Regions from separate parts of the Rothia amarae genome, predicted to be linked through region 2. Evidence: predicted binding sites of a transcription regulator. Region 2 holds the regulator's gene; each other region holds the start of a gene.
What was found. The regulator HrcA, encoded in region 2, represses chaperone genes, less so after heat shock. The targets are predictions, from matches to a motif close to TTNGCACTCGNNNNNNNCGAGTGCNAA.

Region 1 (6,596 bases), on a different contig from region 2:
CGTAGCGAGCGGACTTTTCTACCCCCGAGATTCCGATCAGAACACAGCAGAACCAGATGGCTCCCGCAGGCCCTAAAGGTGCTGCTACAGCACCGGCAATAAGCGGAATACAGACCTGCCCCAAACGATTTCCAGTGAGTCGCACCGCCAGCGCAGGCGAACGCCAGCTGACCGGCACCTCTTTGATAATCATGGTCATGGTTAGCGGCTGGGCGATTCCTACAAAGAAAACCACCGACCACCATAGATAGAACAGAAATCCAGAGATTCTCTAAGGTCAATGGAACCAGCGCAATCACGATGGCGCTCACCAGTAACGACGCACGCACCGGCCAGAGCATGAGCGGTATAGAAATCAGTGCAAACGCCGCGCCCACCCACAGCGAAATATTAATAAGGTGCATTCGCTCGTCGCCGCTGCTGTTGCCCAGAATCAGCCCGCCCAAAAGCGGCCCCAGGAGCTGACCGGCGGAAATTCCCGCAGTCTGCCACCCAAACCCTTTGTCCAGCGTCGCGTCAGTAGAGTACCGAGGCACCGAAGCTTGCGAGGCAATCACAAATATAAGATGCCCAAAACCTAATAAGACACTGGCTAGTCCCACACCGATAATGCTGGGCGCCAGCGCCATGACAGCTGCGCCTGCGCATACAACGCCGTTTGCAAAAGAAACGCAAAAGTCACCAGAGTCCATAACCAGGCTTGCGGTCTAGATGGTGTTGCACTCGATTGCACCGGTACGTTACCCCCATAAAATTTGCGCAATATTCCGGCTTTGAGTGTACACCCGGCTATAGACCCCACCTTTAACGAAAGAAACCAGCGAGAAAAACTCGCTGGTCTCTTCTTGCCGAGAATAACTCGATTACATCATTCCGCCCATGCCGGGATCCATACCTGCAGCGGGGTTAGCGCCGGCAGGCTCAGGCTTGTCAGCAACAACAGCCTCGGTGGTCAAGAACAGACCAGCGATGGAAGCTGCGTTCTGCAGAGCCGAACGGGTTACCTTCACAGGATCGTTGATGCCTGCAGCCATGAGGTCTTCGTACTCGCCGGTAGCAGCGTTCAAACCGTTACCTGCAGGCAGACCGCGAACCTTATCAACAACAACGCCGGGCTCAAGACCAGCGTTCTGAGCAATCTGCTTCAAAGGAGCGTCGATAGCAACCTTGACGATGTTTGCGCCAGTTGCCTCGTCGCCGGTCAGCTCGAGAGAATCAAGAGCCTTCACACCAGCCTGAATCAAAGCAACGCCACCGCCGGCTACGATGCCCTCTTCAACAGCTGCCTTTGCGTTACGAACGGCGTCCTCAATACGGTGCTTGCGTTCCTTGAGTTCAACCTCAGTTGCAGCACCTGCCTTAAGAACTGCGACGCCGCCAGCCAGCTTAGCCAAACGCTCCTGGAGCTTCTCACGGTCGTAATCAGAATCAGAGTTCGCGATTTCGCCGCGAATCTGAGCTACACGACCCTCGATAGCAGCCTGATCGCCTGCACCTTCGATGATGGTGGTTTCGTCCTTAGTCACAACAACCTTGCGGGCGGTACCCAGCAAATCGATGGTTGCCTGATCCAAAGACAGACCAACTTCTTCAGTAATAACCTGGCCACCGGTGAGGATAGCGATATCAGCCATCTGAGCCTTGCGGCGGTCACCGAAGCCGGGAGCCTTTACAGCAACCGACTTGATGGAACCGCGCATCTTATTGAGCACGAGCAGTGCAAGTGCTTCGCCCTCGATGTCCTCAGCAACAATCAACAGGGGCTTGCCCGACTGCATGACCTTCTCAAGAACAGGAACAAGATCCTTCACATTGGAAATCTTGGAGTTCACAATCAAGATGTAGGGATCTTCAAGAACTGCTTCCTGGCGGTCAGGATCGGTGACGAAGTAACCGGAAAGGAAGCCCTTGTCGAAGCGCATACCCTCGGTGAGTTCGAGTTCAAGACCGAAGGTGTTGGACTCCTCAACAGTGATAACGCCTTCTTTACCGACCTTCTCCATTGCCTCAGCAATGAGCTTACCGATTTCCTTATCGCCAGCGGAGATAGATGCGGTTGCTGCGATCTCTTCTTCAGTTTCAACTTCCTTAGCGGAAGAAAGAAGCTCAGCGGTAACAGCCTCTACAGCCTTCTCAATACCGCGCTTAAGGGAAAGAGGATCAGCACCAGCTGCCACGTTACGCAGACCCTCGCGAACGAGTGCCTGAGCCAAAACAGTTGCGGTGGTGGTGCCGTCGCCAGCGACGTCGTCAGTCTTCTTAGCAACTTCCTTGACGAGCTCTGCGCCAATCTTCTCGTAAGGATCTTCGAGTTCGATTTCCTTAGCGATAGATACACCGTCGTTGGTGATGGTGGGAGCGCCCCATGCCTTCTCCAAAACAACGTTGCGACCGCGAGGGCCAAGGGTTACCTTCACGGCGTCTGCAAGGGTGTTGAGACCCTTTTCCAGACCGCGGCGTGCTTCTTCATCAAATGCAATAAGCTTTGCCATTTTTACTTAATCCCTCCTGGACTAAGAGAATTCTTACCTCTCTCAGCGGTGCCCGCGACGGACGACGCCCCGTACTCGCGCTCTTCACGAGCCAGTTGCGCCTCACCTACTGAAAGCAAAATTATTTCCCAAGGAAACTGCTACACCTAGCACTACGATTTAGCAGTTAGACTCCTCGAGTGCTAATTCAATCTTGACACTTGAAGCGAGCGAGCGCAAACATTCGCGGCCCCTACCCCTGCTTAATCGCCGTGAGCGCACAGGGCTTCCCCTGCCTCCCCAGCACTAGGGCGCCGGAGCCTCGCTTGCAGTTGCCGACGCCGTGGCGGTTTCCTGAGCAGCCACATTTTCTTGAAAGCTTCCTTCGGGGATTCCAGCAAAATCTGGTCCCAAAACTACCGAAATATCGGCAGGCGCGTCCTTTTGTTCCTCAAAGTAAGAGAAACCCAAACCATCTGCCACGGTGTTAGCTTCTGCAATGAACCCGTTGGCGTAGTAAACCATGGAATAGGGGATGCTCTCGCCCTTCCAGTTCGATGTACCCGTGACGTTATAGCCAGCTTTTTTCATTTCGCGTTCAACTTCAGAAGCTGCACCGGGATAGGTGCCCGCGTTATAGATTTTCACGTTTATTTCTGAAGGGTCTTTAGGCGTTTGTTGGCTTTCGTTGGAGCTCTCCGAGGCAGGGTCGCTCACTGCCGCCGAAACGTTATTGGGAGCATCGGGGGCAAGCGTACGCGGCTGCACCACGAACATCACAGCGCCGAGAAGAAGCCCTAAAATACCCACGCATAGTATGGCAATCGTTCCCCCACGGGAAGTGGATTGATCGATTTGTTGCCCGCGGTAGGCTCCACGGCGGGCTGAGTCTTCGGGAACGTCATCGAATTCGTCACGGGGGTATGAGTTCACTGGGAATCTTTCGTTGTCAATCTTGCTACTCTCTAGGGTACACAGCAGGTCTAGGAGTCGCGGTGCTCACGCAGACGGCGGGTGAGTGCGGGCTCGATACGGATAGCGCGGGGGTCATCAATGAGTACATTAAGTTTCTGATAATAAGCAATAGGCCCCAGGTTAAGTTCTGCCAGAATAGCCTGTTCTTTGGCACCGGGGTATTTCCACCGTCGTTTCTCTAACGCCAGGATGGACCGTTCGGTGTCAGTCAGTTCCGCCCCTGCTTGATTTTTATCGCTCAATGACGCGCCAAGATCTTCCATATGCTCTGCACCCTCCCCTCGGTTAGTATTCATAGCCTAATCTTAAAACAGATTAATTTTTCATGTGCCCCTAAGGAGTAACCATGCCCGCTCAACCGCTCGATCAAATTATGGCAGCAGACTGGGCAGAAGCTTTAGCTCCGGTCGAATCCAATATTCGCGCTATGGGAAATTTTCTTCGCGAAGAACATCTAGCGCAACGGGTCACGCTACCCCCTGCACAAGATATTTTCAATGCTTTTCAAGCACCGCTAGCCGACGTGAAGGTTTTAATCATCGGTCAGGATCCTTACCCCACTCCGGGTCACGCTATGGGGCTCTCTTTTTCCGTGCATCCAGAAGTACGCCCGCTCCCTCGCTCGCTCCAAAATATCTATAAAGAACTTCATGCTGATTTGGAAATTACGCCTCCTGCCCACGGCGATCTTTCGGCGTGGAGCGAGCAGGGTGTCATGTTGATGAACCGCGTTCTTTCGGTAGAAGCTGGAAAAGCCGGCTCGCACCGTAACCTGGGCTGGGAAAAAATCACTACCCGCGCCATCGAAGCTCTTGCTGAGCGCGGCACACCTCTGGTTGGGCTATTGTGGGGGCGCGACGCTCGTAATTGCCGGCAAATGCTAGCGAACTACCCTTGCGTGGAGTCGGCGCATCCTTCTCCACTTTCCGCCTCGCGAGGGTTCTTTGGTTCTCGTCCGTTCTCTAAAGTGAATGAGTTATTGGTACAGCAGGGAGCGCAACCTATTAATTGGGCGCTACCTCTTTAGTTGCCCGAACTACTTTGTCCAAAAGATAGTGCACCATGTAAGACCCTAAAACCACTCCCGATGCCATCGCGATAATCGTAGAAAAAGCACCCACCAGATTCGACATGCCAGCAATAGGGCTGGGGTCAATCACCACTGAATACAGCCCGCGGAAAATCGATAGACCGGGAAGCAAGAAGAGGAAACCCGGCACATAAAACGAAATTTGTGGCGCATGAGTTTTGAAGGCGATGTAAGCACTCAACGCGCCAACAACGAACGCGGCAAAAGCAGTATTGAAAGTGTTGGGCGCCGTATGGGTTAATGCGGAGAACCCGTAGTAAATCATCTGTCCGGCACCAAAAACTATTAGAACCCATAGCATGTTAGCCACGGTTCCCTGAGATACTGCAACCGCTGCCATAGAACCTACCCCTAATGCGGCCAGGGAAAGCCATATCGGAGGCGGATCAAAAACTGCCTGTTGAACATCCAATGTTGCCGCATCGAAGTAACTCATCACCGTGAGCGCCATGGCGATGCCCACGACTAGCCCCAGAAAATCAAGAGCAGTGGTCACGAACTTTCCCGCAGCCGTCAACGGATAGCCGGTGAGAGCGTCTTGTGCAGAAGACACCATGGTGGAGGTAGGTAAGAGTAGCAACAGCCCTCCAGCCACAACGTGGGGACTTGAGACGTAAAACCCCACATTTTGAGCTAAAGACCCTTGGCTACCCACCCACAAAGCGCCTGCAGTGATGATTCCGGAGCCGATTGCCATCATGAAGAAGCTGGGCAAACTCATTTTGGAGGCAATACTCATACCGGTAACAGCCACCACCGCAATTACCACCGCGGCCAAGGCAGCTCGCCAGCTACCACCCAAGCCCAACGTAAAACCGCCAATCGTCAAGAGCTCTGCGCAGTTAATTACCAGAGGAGAGTATAGCTTTCTCGAACGGTTAATTTCCTTTAACCGCCGTTCCGCTTGATGACGGGAAAGCCCCTTCTCGGTGATGCTGTGAATCAGACCGTAAATTGCCGTTAGGGAAGAATAGTTTTCCGAACGAGTACGCACCACACGCACTACCGTGTGGCTAAATCTCTCTCGCGTTCCGTTAGCTTCCACAGCGATTTGTGCAGTATCCGTATGCTCGGGATCAGACACATAGTTGACGATGACGGACTGGTTAGTCACGTTCACCTCAACATTATCCAAACCATAGGAAGCACAGATAGCCACGATAGCTGAATCAACATCTCGGGTGTCTGCGCCGAAGTGGAACATAGTTTCCGCTAATCGGACGGTGAAGTTAAGTACCTCGCGGGCTTGTTCTTTTTCTTGAACGTACTGCTCGTGGCGTTTATGGGCTGAAAGAGTAAATTGGCGCTGAGCTACACTGGCAACTCCGCGGAGGGGTTGAGTGAAGTTTTGTTGGGAGCTAACAAACGAGCGCAGCGATTGCCCGAGGCGAGAGCGGTTTCCCGCTTGCTTGGGTTTATATTCCGGTAGCGGAATACTCGCTGTCTGAGGAGATGCCGAGGGGTAGACTGTCGGCTGCAAGGATGTAGTGGCAGAGTCTAAGGATGGCGTCCCAAACGCATTCTGCGACGTCTCTGCAGATGCAGATGACCTAGCAGGCGCGCCAGAGAATTTCGCGCGAAGCGCCGGATCAGCAATCTGATCAGGTGTAATAGCAGGGAAAGCGCTCGTGTATATTGAGCGCGAACGCCCCTGTGCTACCGTTGCCTCCTGCAGTACCGGCGAAGAACCAGAATGGTCTTCCGCTGAATCCATTGAAAAGGCGGTGGACTCAGAACTCTCTTCTTCGCTTTGCTGGACGAAGGCGGCTGGAACTTGGGCAGAATCTGGAGTAAGCCCACCGGGAAGAGTTGCCGGTGCACCAAATGCACTTGCGGCAGGGGTTTCATCGGAGAAACTGTCAAAAGCTGAAGGGTACCCCGTGGGTTGTAGTCCCTGCTTGTTTGGAGTGCTCATGAACCCCTTTCCCTTTTTCTGCACAATTTTTCTGCGCCATGCGAGCTAGTGTTTTTTGACCGCCATCATCATGCTGGTCAGCGGCATGGTTTCTAGCATCTCAGATTTCATAAATTTTTGCAGAAGATACTGCATAATGAAACCG
Region 2 (6,596 bases):
GATGCTGCACTCCGAGTTCCTTAAGGGTCAGCACATCGCCCGATTGCGCACCGGCTTTGATATCAAGCTTCTGCACACCGTCAAAAGTATCCAAAGAAATCGTGGTACCCAGCGCGGCTGCCGCCATCGAAATACCTACCCGAGCGTGAAGATCGTCGCCCTCGCGCATGAAAGTCGGATCCGGATTAATGCGGAGTTCGACATACAAATCCCCGTTAGGACCGCCGGCGGTGCCGGCCTCACCTTCACCGGAAAGACGAATACGAGCGCCACTATTGACACCTGCAGGAATCTTAACGGTCAGAGGCTTGCGCTCGCGGACACGCCCCTCACCGTAGCATTCCTGGCACGGATGCTTAATGACGGTGCCAAACCCCTTACAGGAAGGGCACTCTACCGGCTGCACGACAGTTCCCAAGATGGACTGAACCTGACGCTGCATATAACCCTGCCCCTTACAGGTCTCACAGGTTTCAGGGTGAGTGCCGGGTTCGCAACCGTCTCCCCCACAAACATCACATACTACGGCGGTGTCAACAGTAATTGGTTTGTTGGTACCAAAAACTGCATCCTTCAAATCAATGCGCACGTTGATGAGCGCATCCTGCCCCTGGCGAGTTCTGGACGCAGGTCCTTGCGGCTGCTGGCTGAAGAAAGTTTCGAAAATATCTGAGAAACCTCCGAACCCTCCGAAGCCGCCACCACCAAAACCACCCTGAGCCTGACCATTTTCGTTACCTGTCTGGTCATAGATACGGCGTTTTTCAGGGTCAGATAGAACATCGTGCGCGTGCGACACACGCTTGAATTCCTCTGCGGCTTCAGGAGAAGGGTTGATATCGGGATGGAGCTTGCGCGCCATCTTGCGATAAGCTTTCTTGATTTCCTCCGGGCTTGCGTCCCTTGCCACGCCCAGGGTTTCATAGTGGTTGCTCAAAGAGTTACTACTTTCTAATCGGCGTCAAAATTCTGATAAAAGTTTAGTGAGTGAAACTCATGTTCCCAAAATTCTTGAGAGATATTGAGCGACTCCCCGAACCGTTGCCATCGTCGATGAATAATCCATCCGGGTTGGCCCAATCACTCCAAGGTTCCTAGTGATTTCTGGTCCATAAGCTGAAGCAACAATAGAAGCCTCGCTCAAAGGCTGACTTTGTGTCTCGGCTCCGATTCGAACGGTTACTTCCTCTTCAGCCACCATCGCATTCAGCAATTGAAGCATAGTTACCTGTTCTTCCAGTGCCTCAAGAATCGGTGCAATACTTTGAGAAAAATCGTGGGTAGCATTGGCAAGATAAGAGGTGCCAGAGATGAGAAGCCGAGAATTTTGTTGAGCGAGTAACAAATCGTCTATACCAGCAAGAATACTTCGCAAGCTCATATTCGACAGTAATTCATTGTGCGCTACGATAGCTTGATGTGCTTCAAAGAAGCTTTTGCTTTTCACCAAAGAGTGTATTTTCTGCTGGGCATCCTCCGCTGATGCTAAGGGTTGCTTAAGTCCCATTATTTTTTGATGAACCTGCCCTGAATTATCAATCAAGATAACAGCCACGGTCAGCTCTGATGTTTCAATAATTTCTACATGCTGCACCGAATCACCAGTAGCAACGGGCAATTGCAATACAGCCACCTGATGGGTGAGCTGGGATAGCAGCCGCACTGTTTGCTCATAGACTTGATCCAAACTATCTGATGAGTCGAGAAAGCGATGAATCGCATTCTTTTCAGCGGGCTTCAGCGACCTAGGTTTGGCTATTTCGTCAACAAAAAAACGATAACCTTTTGCCGTTGGAATACGTCCTGCACTTGAATGGGGCGCTTGAATAAGCCCTTGCTCCTCTAGCGCCATCATTTCATTACGCACCGTAGCGCTGGAAACACCTAGCTGATGTCGCTCCACCAGCGCTTTTGAACCTACAGGCTCACGTAAACTGACATAGTCTTCGATAATGGCTTGAAGAATTTGATGTTGACGTGTCAATGACAATCCTTTTCTCCATATCGAAATCTTAAAGTTGGCACTGTAATGCAAGAAATGCTAGTTCAACTCTAATACCTATGGTTTCTCTACCTCTCTTCGTACGCTCAAAGCAAAGGAGCACCGATGTCCAATAGATATGAATGGGGAACGCAAGATCTTTCTGCCATGAACCAGCAATTTCGAAAACAGAAGCTGCGAGAGGTACCCGTCAAGCCGGGGTTACTCCTTGAAGACGTTCAGAGCGGCTGGGTAGGCGTCGTCGTTTCCCTTGAAACAATCGGTGGGATGAGGGTCGTGGGACTGGAAGACGCACGAGGCAGAGTCAAATCCTTCCCCCTGGGCTTTGGTTTCCTACTCGAAGGTGAGCCGGTTAAAGTCATCGCGCCGAAACGCGCACCTCAAAAAGCGGCTCGAATGGTGAGCCGTTCTGGCTCTCTCGCGGTGGAGGACGCACCAGCACAGGTGGCGCGGGCTTCCAGGCTATGGGTGGAAGGTATCCATGATGCCGAACTTATTGAAAAAATTTGGGGTCATGATCTGCGCGTCGAAGGTATTGTTGTTGAGCCCCTGCACGGCATAGACGATTTAGCGGAAAAGGTGGTAGCTTTCCAACCTTCAGCGCACCGCAAACTAGGTATTTTAGTAGATCATCTGGTGCCTGGAAGCAAGGAAAGCCGAATCTCTCAAGACACAATGCGCGTTAAAGGTGCCAGCGGCAATATCAAGATTGTGGGACATCCTTACATTGATGTGTGGCAGTCAGTAAAACCCTCTACGCTGGGCATCAAGCAGTGGCCAGTTGTTCCCCGGACGGAAGAATGGAAGGTTGGAATCCTCAAACGGTTTGGATGGCCCCATGAAGATCAAGCAGAAATTGCTCATGGGTGGAAAAAGCTTCTCAGCAGGGTAAATAGTTACTCTGACCTTCAGCCTGAAATTCTAGGACCTGTCGAATCATTAATTGATTTTCTGACCGAGCCAACCCCAAAGATAGCTTGTGTCTAAACTCTCCTAGCAGTTTAAGGGCATTTCCATTACTCTTCCCTTTTACTCAAAGTTTTACCTTAGAATAAGGGAAAGCCAGATACGTCGTCCGGTGAGAACCCGGTGCTTAGATAAGATTGAGAAATTATTGAAATCTACGTCAACCGCAAAAGCCACATTTGAAGGAAGCTCGTCTACACCCAATAAGCTTACGGTTCATGAGGACCGCAATATTGCGACCCTTGCACACTTCGGTGGAGTCATCGGCTGCATACCTTCGGGCATCGTTTATTACCTCTACCGTGATCGTGGAGCTTTCACTGAGCAAGAATCCCGCGAGGCTTTCAACTTTACGTTGTTACCTACCATCATCATTGTTGTTTCTATGCTCCTCACACCTCTGCCGCTGGTGGGATGGATTTTTGGGCTGATTGCAGCGCTACTCTGGAGCTATCTGGCGCTGATGTCTTTAATTGCCGGTATCAAGGTCAATAAGGGAAATCCTTACCAATACCGTGCAAACACCATGCTCTTTGACCGGCTTCTCAGCCGCCGCTAAAATTTTCAATGCATTAAGGGACGACGCCGATGCAGGCGTCGTCCCTTTATTTTCTTAAGGTGCAATATCACTGTTTATTCGGGAAGGAGCTCACGGGTGACGGCATCCCCCAGTAACCGACCTTTAAGAGTCAGCACCACACGGGAATTGAGAGGTTCAACTGCCTCAATCAGACCCTGCTTCTCTAGCCACTGAATCTTCTGGTGTAACTGATCCTCGCTCATCTGATTCTGTCCCTGCAACTCGCGCACAGTCATTCCTTCTCGAATTCGGAGCCGAAGCATTACATCTTCGAAATGTTGCTGATTGGGGGTGAGCACTTCGCGAGCCTGGGCAGGCGAAATCTGTTGGCGTATTCGTTGCGAGTAGGCTAGCGGATGCTTCACATTCCACCAACGAGTTCCGCCCCAGTGGGAATGGGCTCCCGGTCCGATACCCCACCAATTGACGTTGTGCCAATATGCCAAATTATGGGTGCTTCGAGTCGAAATATCCGTAGAGAAGTTAGACACTTCGTACCATTGGTACCCCGCCTCCCCTAGAATGCGATCTGCTAACAGATACATATCTGCCATCGCATCGTCATCCGGCATATCTAACTCACCGCGCCGAATACGTGCCCACATCTTGGTACCCTCTTCGACAATGAGCGAATAGGCAGAGATATGATCTGGGTGATATGAAACCGCGGCTCGAAGCGACTGCTCCCATTCAGCTAAAGTCTCCCCCGGAGCCCCATAAATCAAGTCGACGGAGGTTTGTAAACCTGCCTGCTGTGCCCACCTCACAACTTTGGGAACATTATCGGGTGTGTGCGTGCGATCAAGAATTTTAAGGACGCGCGGAACCGCCGACTGCATACCGAAGGAGATACGCGTAAATCCACCGTCAGCAAGTATTTGGATGTCTTCCTCATCCACAGAATCTGGATTCGCCTCGGTCGTCACTTCCGCATGTGCAGAAAGTCCGAATAGGGAGACGGCATGGTGCAAAATCCGCACTAAATCAGTGCTGGGTATCCGAGTGGGCGTGCCGCCGCCAAAGAACACCGAATGTAACGGAGTAATCTCTGCACCAGAATTTTGTAAAACACTATGCGCAAAATCGAGTTCAGCAATAGCTTCATCTGCAAAGGTATTGAGATTGACGCCGTCACCGAAATCGTCCTGGGCGTAAGTATTAAAGTCGCAATACCCACACCTCACCGAGCAATACGGCACATGAACATACAGAGAAAATGGTTTGCCAGATCCCGCCTGAACCGATTCTGAACCAATCAATCCATCACCTGGAGCTGGCATACCTACCGGCTGTGCAGGACTCACTTCTTTGCTTTATCCTTAGGCTCATCACTCGAAGAAAGTGCGGCGATGAAGGCTTCCTGTGGAACTTCCACGCGGCCCACCATCTTCATGCGTTTCTTACCCGCTTTCTGCTTCTCCAGGAGCTTGCGTTTACGGGAAATATCACCGCCGTAGCATTTCGACAGCACATCTTTTCGAATTGCACGAATATTTTCACGAGCAATAATGCGTGAACCAATTGCCGCCTGAATCGGCACTTCGAACTGCTGGCGAGGAATGAGCTCGCGCAACTTGCCCGTCATCATCACACCGTATGAATACGCTTTTTCACGGTGGGTAATAGCAGAGAAAGCATCCACTTTCTCACCCTGCAAAAGAATATCAACCTTGACCAGGTCTGCCTCTTCTTCACCATCAAACTTCCAGTCCAAAGACGCATAACCTTTGGTGCGAGATTTGAGTTGGTCAAAGAAGTCGAACACAATTTCAGCCAAGGGCAGTCGATAGCGAAGTTCTACGCGGTCTTCAGAGAGGTAATCCATGCCGCCCAGTTGCCCACGCTTGGACTGGCAAAGCTCCATGATTGCCCCAATGAATTCAGCGGGAGCGATAATGGTGCAAGCTACCATCGGTTCACGAATGGTAGCGATTTTACCTTCGGGGAATTCGCTGGGGTTCGTAACTCGTCGTGCATCCCCGTGCTCATCTACGACGTCATAGATAACGTTGGGTGCAGTTGAAATCAAATCCAAGTTGAATTCTCGTTCGAGGCGTTCGCGCACAATTTCCAGGTGGAGCAATCCGAGGAATCCGCAACGGAAACCAAACCCTAGAGCCGCGGATGTCTCCGGCTCATAAATGAGGGCGGCGTCATTAAGTTTGAGCTTATCCAAAGCATCACGCAGTAAGGGGTAATCTGATCCATCAATCGGGAACAGACCGGAGAAGACCATGGGCTTAGGATCCTCATATCCACCCAAGGACTCGGTCGCCGACTTGTGGGAGGAAGTAACGGTATCGCCCACGCGTGATTGCCGCACATCTTTCACGCCTGTGATGAGATAGCCTACCTCGCCCACTCCAAGACCCTTCGTGGGTTTAGGCTCGGGTGAAATCACGCCGATTTCCAACAAATCATGTTCAGCGTTAGTGGACATCATCTTGATTTTTTGACGGGGAGAAAGTTGCCCATCCACTACACGAACGTATGTCACGACACCACGATAGGAGTCATAGACAGAGTCAAAAATCATGGCTCTCGCCGGTGCGTCTGCTTTGCCTTGGGGCGCGGGGATGAGCTCCACGATTCTGTCTAGAAGTTCTTCTACGCCCTCACCCGTTTTACCGGAAACACGAAGGACATCTTCAGGTTCCACGCCAATCAAATTAGCCAATTCCTCGGCATACTTATCTGGATTCGCAGCGGGAAGATCAATTTTGTTAAGCACCGGAATGATGGTGAGTTCATTCTCCATCGCCAAGTAGAGATTCGCCAGCGTTTGCGCCTCGATGCCCTGAGCTGCATCCACCAGTAAGAGTGCACCTTCACAAGCAGCCAAGGAACGAGAAACCTCATAGGTGAAGTCAACGTGACCGGGAGTATCAATCATGTTGAGCGCGTAGGCTTGACCGTCGACTTCCCAGGGCATACGAACAGCCTGAGATTTAATGGTAATTCCGCGTTCGCGTTCAATATCCATACGGTCAAGATACTGTGCTTTCATCTCGCGTGGAGTTACTACTCCGGTTGCCTGAAGCATACGGT
Region 3 (6,596 bases), on a different contig from region 2:
GCCGTATTCACCGGTCTTCGCGTTGAAGCCCGAACCCAAGGGAAGTTCAGCAACCTTTGAAGTAACCACATAGCCGTCTTCGCCAGCGTTTTCTGCAATCCAGCGCAGGGGCTGAACAAGTGCACGCTTGACGATTTCTACGCCGGTCTGGGCGTCCTTAGAATCGAGTGAAACCTCGTCTAAAGCTGCCAAAGCATGAACCAGAGCGGTACCGCCACCTGCTACGATGCCCTCTTCCAGAGCCGCACGGGTGGAGGAAACAGCGTCTTCAATACGGTGCTTGCGTTCTTTAGCCTCGACCTCAGTAGCTGCACCCACCTTGATGACGCCGACGCCGCCAGCCAGCTTCGCCAGACGTTCTTTGAGCTTTTCGCGATCCCATTCAGAATCAACACGCTCAATCTCCTTGCGGAGCTGAGCCACACGATCAGCAACAGCATCGGAGGTACCTCCGCCGTCAACGATGGTGGTGTTGTTCTTTGTTACGGTCACACGGCGGGCAGAGCCAAGCTGCTCCATGGTGACTGAATCTAGAGTGACGCCGAGTTCGTTAGTGATAACGGTGCCGCCGGTCAAGATGGCAAGGTCTTCGAAGATAGCCTTGCGGCGATCGCCGAAACCGGGTGCCTTCAGCGCAACAACGTTGAGGTTGCCGCGCATTTTGTTGACGACCAAAGTAGAGAGAGCTTCGCCTTCTACGTCCTCAGCAATGATGGTCAGCGGTTTCTTCGCCTGAACAATCTTTTCCAGCAGGGGCATAATCTCATGAACCGTGGAAATCTTGCCCTGGTAGAGCAGGATTGCGGTATCTTCGAGAACTGCCTCGGCACGCTCTGCGTCGGTAACGAAAGAAGGTGAGAGGTAACCCTTGTCGAACTGCATACCTTCGGTGATATCCAGCTCGATTTCGGTGGTGGAGCCATCTTCAATGGTGATGACGCCGTCCTGACCGACCTTAGAAAATGCCTCTGCGAGAAGCTCACCAATTTCAGGTGACTGGGCTGAGATAGCAGCCACGTGAGCTACTTCTTCGCCCTGAACTTCGCGCGCGTTATCGAGCAAGCGCTGCGAAACTGCCTGTGTAGCTAGCTCGATACCGCGCTTGACCTCGCCAGGTGCCGCACCTGCGGTAACGTTACGCAACCCTTCGGCAACCAAAGCCTGAGCAAGCACGGTAGCGGTGGTGGTACCGTCACCGGCAACGTCGTTCGTCTTGGTCGCTACTTCCTTGGCAAGCTGTGCACCAAGGTTTTCGTAGGGGTCATCCAGCTCAATCTCGCGGGCGATGGAAACACCGTCGTTGGTAATGATGGGTGCGCCCCACTGCTTATCCAAAACCACGTTGCGGCCGCGAGGGCCCAGGGTGACCTTGACAGTGTCTGCAAGCTTATCCACACCGGCTTGGAGGCTCTTGCGAGCAGCATCGTTGAATTCTAGCTGTTTTGCCATGAACTCATCAGCTCCTTAGTTTGTGGGAATAATTTACTTGGAGATTACTGCGAGAACGTCGCGTGCAGAAAGAATCAGATAGTCCTGACCTTCGAAGGAAACTTCGGTTCCGCCGTACTTGGAGAAGATAACGGTGTCGCCTTCTGCTACGTCTACGGGAAGGCGGTTGCCCTTGTCGTCTACGCGACCGGGGCCAACAGCTACGACCTTAGCTTCCTGGGGCTTTTCTTTAGCGGTATCGGGAATTACCAGACCTGACGCGGTGGTCTGCTCTGCCTGAACAATCTGAACTACTACGCGATCTTCAAGAGGCTTGATGGAAGACATTATTACTCCTTCATCGATGATGAAATCTTATGATGGGTGACCGTTTCCAGAGAGCTATCAAGGACGTCGTCGCGGTGCCGCCCTCGAAGGCGTTTAGCACTGTGAGCGGTCAAGTGCTAATACAAACTTTAGAACCGCTGGCGTTTCAGGGTCAAGAAAGCGCGCGCGTTTCGCGATGAGCGCACCGGATGTCTTCGCTAAGATGAGCAGTGATGTCTTTACTTTCTTCGCCTCCGGCGCTTGCACTATCTGCGCGAGAACTTGAAACCGTGGATCGATTCGTCCCTTACCTGCAGAAGAATGCTCTGGAATATGCCAGTGCTCTGCGAGCTGAAGGGTTTGACCCTCCCTCCGTATCCGCCATTTTGAATCAAGCGAAGCTGCGCACGCAGGGACTCTCTAAATTTGGCGAAGCCGCTCAAAAAATGGTGTTGACCGAGGCTGGTTTCGAGCAAGCAACCCGTGCGTCAGTGGCGCGTTTGCATGCTCAGCGTTTCAAAGAAGCTGGCGTGGTGTCAGTTGCAGACTTAGGGTGTGGCATCGGAGCAGATTCTCTAGAATTTTCGCGCGCGGGCATGAGCGTGCTTGCGGTGGAGCTTGATGAAGCTACCGCCGCTATGACTGCCCATAATCTCTCCGACTACCCTCGTTCGATGGTGAAAGTGGGAAATGTTGAGCACCTCGATATATCTGAGCTAAAAGATAACGAAGGAAACCCCGTTCAAGGGCTCTGGCTAGATCCTGCCCGACGCACAGTGGAGCAGGGGCGAACCTCGTCTCGAATTTTCGATGCCGAAGCGTTCTCTCCTCCCCTATCGTTTGTGGTGAAACTGGCTCAAACCGGTATCCCCATGGGTGTGAAGATGGGGCCGGGAATCCCCCATCATGAAATTCCCGAGCAGTGCGAAGCCCAATGGATTAGCCACGGCGGCCAAGTGGTAGAAGTAGTTCTGTGGTTCAATGCGCTCGCCCGTAAGAACGTGCGCCGCAGTGCAACGTTGCTTTCCCCTCATCCACTGGAACCTGAAATACTCTTTGAAATCACCAGCGCTATCGATGACGTTGAGGTACCCCCGGCGGATTCGGGCGAGATTGAAGGTTTCCTCTACGAACCCGACGGCGCTATTGTGCGTGCGCACCTGGTGAGTGAACTCGCGGATCAGCTCGGTGCACATTTGATAGACGAACACATTGCCTATCTCAGCGCCGACAAGGAGCTAGACTCCCCTGCCGTGAGCGGCTATAGAATTCTTGGCGAGATGCCTCTGCAAGAAAAAGTGTTGAAAAAATGGGTGCGCGAAGAAAACATCGGTACGCTTACCATCAAAAAACGCGGGGTAGATATTGTTCCTGAGCAACTACGTAAAAAGCTCCTGGGGCAGAGCAAGAAGAAAAAGGGTTCCGTTGAAGGCACTCTGATTGTCACGAGGCTAGGGGAAGGCACAGCATCTCGACGCTTGGCGTTATCGGCCCAATCGCTGATGACTTTTACCGGATAAGAGCCTCCCTTTTCTAGCACCCTGAGAGACATCTCACTATGTGTACTCGTATGTAAAATCCACTTTTTCGCTGACCTATCATTAAGGTCAGACGCCTTACTTCTCATCGTTCAGGAGAACCTCCGTGATTTCATTCGCCAAATCGGCTCAATCAACCCTCGGTGTTGAGTGGGAATTAGCGCTCGTCGATAGCAAGAGCATGGAGCTCACCTCCCGAGCGCAAGAAGTATTCGATTTGATAGAGGAACTTTCTCCTGAACTGCTAGATGCTTCCACCGGCCCGCATATTACCGGTGAATTTTTAGATAATACGGTGGAGCTCGTTACCGGCGTTTCCGCCAATGTTGCCGAAGCGGTCCACCAGTTAGAGAAAGCAAAAGAACAACTCATGGTCGCCACCGACCAGTTGGGTATTGAAATTTTTTCGGCGGGTACTCATCCCTTTTCTCGTTCTATTGACCAACCTATCGCCAATAAAGATCGCTACCAGAAGATGCTGGATCGCACCCAGTACTGGGGTAGGCAGATGATGATTTACGGTGTGCACGTTCATACCGGTATTGATAGTAAAGCCAAGGCATTGCCTGTATTGAATGGTTTGAGTAATTTCTATCCGCATCTGCTGGCGCTTTCGGCGTCCTCTCCGTTCTGGGAGGGCTTCGATACCGGTTATGCGAGCCAGCGTGCGCTCATGTTCCAGCAGCTGCCCACCGCAGGTCTGCCCTTCTCGTTTGAGAGTTGGGAAGATTACGAAGTCTTTTTGAAAGATTTGATGGTGACCGGTGTGATTGATGATCCTAGCGAGAACCGCTGGGATATCCGCCCGGTAGCTCATTACGGCACTGTTGAAATGCGCGTTTGCGATGGTTTGTCTTCGCTCAACGATATTTCCGGGCTTGTAGCGTTTGATCAGTGCCTGGTGGAATCGCTCTCACGCGATTATGAAGCGGGAAAAATTTTAGCGCCGCTAAAACCCTGGCATATGCAGGAAAATAAATGGCGCGCCGCTCGCTACGGCTTGGATGCGATTATTATCCAAGACAACGACAATAACGAGTTGCTAGTGACCGAAGATATTGAGCGTCTGCTTAATATCTTTGAACCTATTGCCCGCGATTTAGATTGCTCAGATGATCTAGCGCAGATTGAACGGATGATTCAGGACGGCGGCAGTGCAACCCAGCAACGCAAGATAGCGCAGGAGAGCGGTAACGATTTGACCGCCGTCGTGCGCTATCTCGTGGAGCAGACAAAGTCTCCGTACTTTAGATCAGAACGGTAGTCACCGGTAGCGAAGAATCGGTTTCAAAAGCGATTCCAGAAGGCTCTCTACCTTCTGCCACCAGTCGTGCGCCCAAAGCGGCGACCATAGCCCCGTTATCGGTGCACAGCGAAAGTTTGGGAATAATCAGGGTAATTCCGTGTTCTGCGCAGCGATCGGCAGCGAGCTGGCGCAGGCGGGAATTTGCCGCTACTCCCCCGCCTAGAAGCAACGTTTTGATGCCTTTTTCTTGGCAGGCAAGCATTGCTTTTTGAGTAATGACGTCCACGACGGATTCCTGGAAGGACGCCGCGATATCTGCAACGGGGATTTCCTCTCCTCTTGCTTCGAAGCCTTCGACTACTCGTGCTACAGCTGTTTTGAGGCCTGAGAAAGAGAAATCATAGCGGTGGGGACCGGGATTTTCGGCGGTGCCCATGAACTTGCGCGCGGATAATCCGCGGGGAAAGTTAAACGCTTTTCGGTGACCAGCTCGTGCCGCGTTATCGATGGCGGGGCCACCTGGATAGTTGAGACCTAGCAAACGCGCGACTTTGTCGTACGCTTCGCCGGCGGCGTCGTCCAGGGTTGCCCCTAAGAGTTCAACATCCGAGGTAATGTCTCGAACCGCCAGAATCTCGGTGTGACCGCCTGAAACTAAGAGCGCTCCAAGTCCTTCGCGGGGGAGCTGGTCGAGCAGTTCAGCACCGTGACCTTCGATTCCAGAGTCTTCCAGTAATCCCACGCCGACGTGCGCTACCAGGTGATTGATACCATAGAGCGGTTTGCCCGTAGCAACGGATAAAGCTTTGGCGGCAGAGACACCCACCATAAGAGCACCAGAAAGCCCTGGCCCTGCCGTCACTGCAATGGCATCAATCTCATCGAGCGTGACATCGGCTTCCCGCAACGCACTCTGCAGAGCAGGAACAAAAGCATCCAGGTGAGCACGAGATGCTATCTCCGGGATAACTCCCCCAAACCGCACGTGTTCATCCATCGAAGATGACACGGCATTGGTGAGCAAAGTATTACCTCGCACAATGCCAATACCCGTTTCGTCGCAGGATGATTCAATCCCTAGCACTAGAGGTTCTTTAGTCATGCGTTGCTCCCGGTGAATTGAGTGTCAGAGATTTTTCCATGATGAGGGCGTCTACGCCGTCGTTATAGTACCCGGCGCGGCAGTGTATCTGCCGGTATCCGTTCAGATGATAGAGATTTTGAGCCCGCAGGTTATCCGCTCGAACTTCTAAGAGAATACGCTGAGCGCCTCGTTGCGCTGATTCACGATGTAAGAAATCCAACATAGCCCTGCCGTACCCTTGCCCTTCATACTGCGGCAGAACCGCAATGGTCTGAATATCGGCGGTATCTGCTATGCACATAGCACCGGCATAACCTACGATTTCGCCCTCTCTTTCAATGACGACATAGGCACGAGTAGGGTGCTGAATCTCTGCAAGAAACATTTCCAGCGGCCAGGCATCGGCGGGGAAAAGGGAGAGCTCTGCGGTATGCACAGCTTCTACATCGTGAAGGGTCATTTCACGCATTATTGCGTGAGCCACGGCAGGCAGTTCGGAATGCAGCATTTATTTTTCACCCGGCACGGTAACGGCAGAAATACTTGCTTTTTTGCGGGCAGCAGGAACTTTGGCGTCAGAATCCCTGAGATAAAGTGCTGAAGTGTCCTCGGAGAGGTTCTCTAGTCCCAGCCGAGAAGCGGCTTTCAGCAGATATTCGGCGTCAGGCTGATGGTTTTCGAAACCCTCCACGGTCTTCATCACATCGGAGTAGAGCCCAGCACCTTTGCCGTATGCGGCGACGTCGGGAACTTCCTCTGCCGGTCCCACGCAGGGTCCAGAAACCAAGGTGTACCCCTTGTTCTCCAATAAGAATTTCGCGGAATAAACTTCGCGGCGTCGCGCGTCAGTTACAATCACGAAGCTGTCTTTTCCCGCCCGTCGCGCGTCTTCAAACACGTACTCTGCAAGTGCATAGAGGCTCATCAGCCCCAGCACCGGCTTGTCCCAGGCAAATCCCACAGTACGGGCGGT

Region 1: the regulator HrcA is predicted to act here: its motif matches at 2,652-2,678, upstream of groL (chaperonin GroEL).
Region 3: the regulator HrcA is predicted to act here: its motif matches at 1,870-1,896, upstream of groES (co-chaperone GroES).

What each region holds. Positions count from the first base shown of each region.
Region 1 is NZ_JBHUCN010000015.1:79,141-85,736, reverse strand. It holds gene ACFR81_RS10100 (hypothetical protein) at 1-692, opposite strand, end outside; gene groL (chaperonin GroEL) at 864-2,492, opposite strand; gene ACFR81_RS10090 (LytR C-terminal domain-containing protein) at 2,778-3,404, opposite strand; gene ACFR81_RS10085 (DUF3263 domain-containing protein) at 3,455-3,742, opposite strand; gene ACFR81_RS10080 (uracil-DNA glycosylase) at 3,793-4,473, shown strand; gene ACFR81_RS10075 (threonine/serine exporter family protein) at 4,451-6,451, opposite strand; gene ACFR81_RS10070 (threonine/serine exporter family protein) at 6,497-6,596, opposite strand, start outside.
Region 2 is NZ_JBHUCN010000013.1:444,927-451,522, reverse strand. It holds gene dnaJ (molecular chaperone DnaJ) at 1-937, opposite strand, end outside; gene hrcA (heat-inducible transcriptional repressor HrcA) at 995-1,990, opposite strand; gene ACFR81_RS08880 (DUF3097 family protein) at 2,108-2,989, shown strand; gene ACFR81_RS08875 (DUF4870 domain-containing protein) at 3,117-3,527, shown strand; gene hemW (radical SAM family heme chaperone HemW) at 3,602-4,852, opposite strand; gene lepA (translation elongation factor 4) at 4,849-6,596, opposite strand, start outside.
Region 3 is NZ_JBHUCN010000006.1:128,511-135,106, reverse strand. It holds gene groL (chaperonin GroEL) at 1-1,449, opposite strand, end outside; gene groES (co-chaperone GroES) at 1,483-1,779, opposite strand; gene ACFR81_RS03160 (class I SAM-dependent methyltransferase) at 1,989-3,275, shown strand; gene ACFR81_RS03155 (glutamate--cysteine ligase) at 3,400-4,557, shown strand; gene tsaD (tRNA (adenosine(37)-N6)-threonylcarbamoyltransferase complex transferase subunit TsaD) at 4,541-5,641, opposite strand; gene rimI (ribosomal protein S18-alanine N-acetyltransferase) at 5,634-6,083, opposite strand; gene tsaB (tRNA (adenosine(37)-N6)-threonylcarbamoyltransferase complex dimerization subunit type 1 TsaB) at 6,132-6,596, opposite strand, start outside.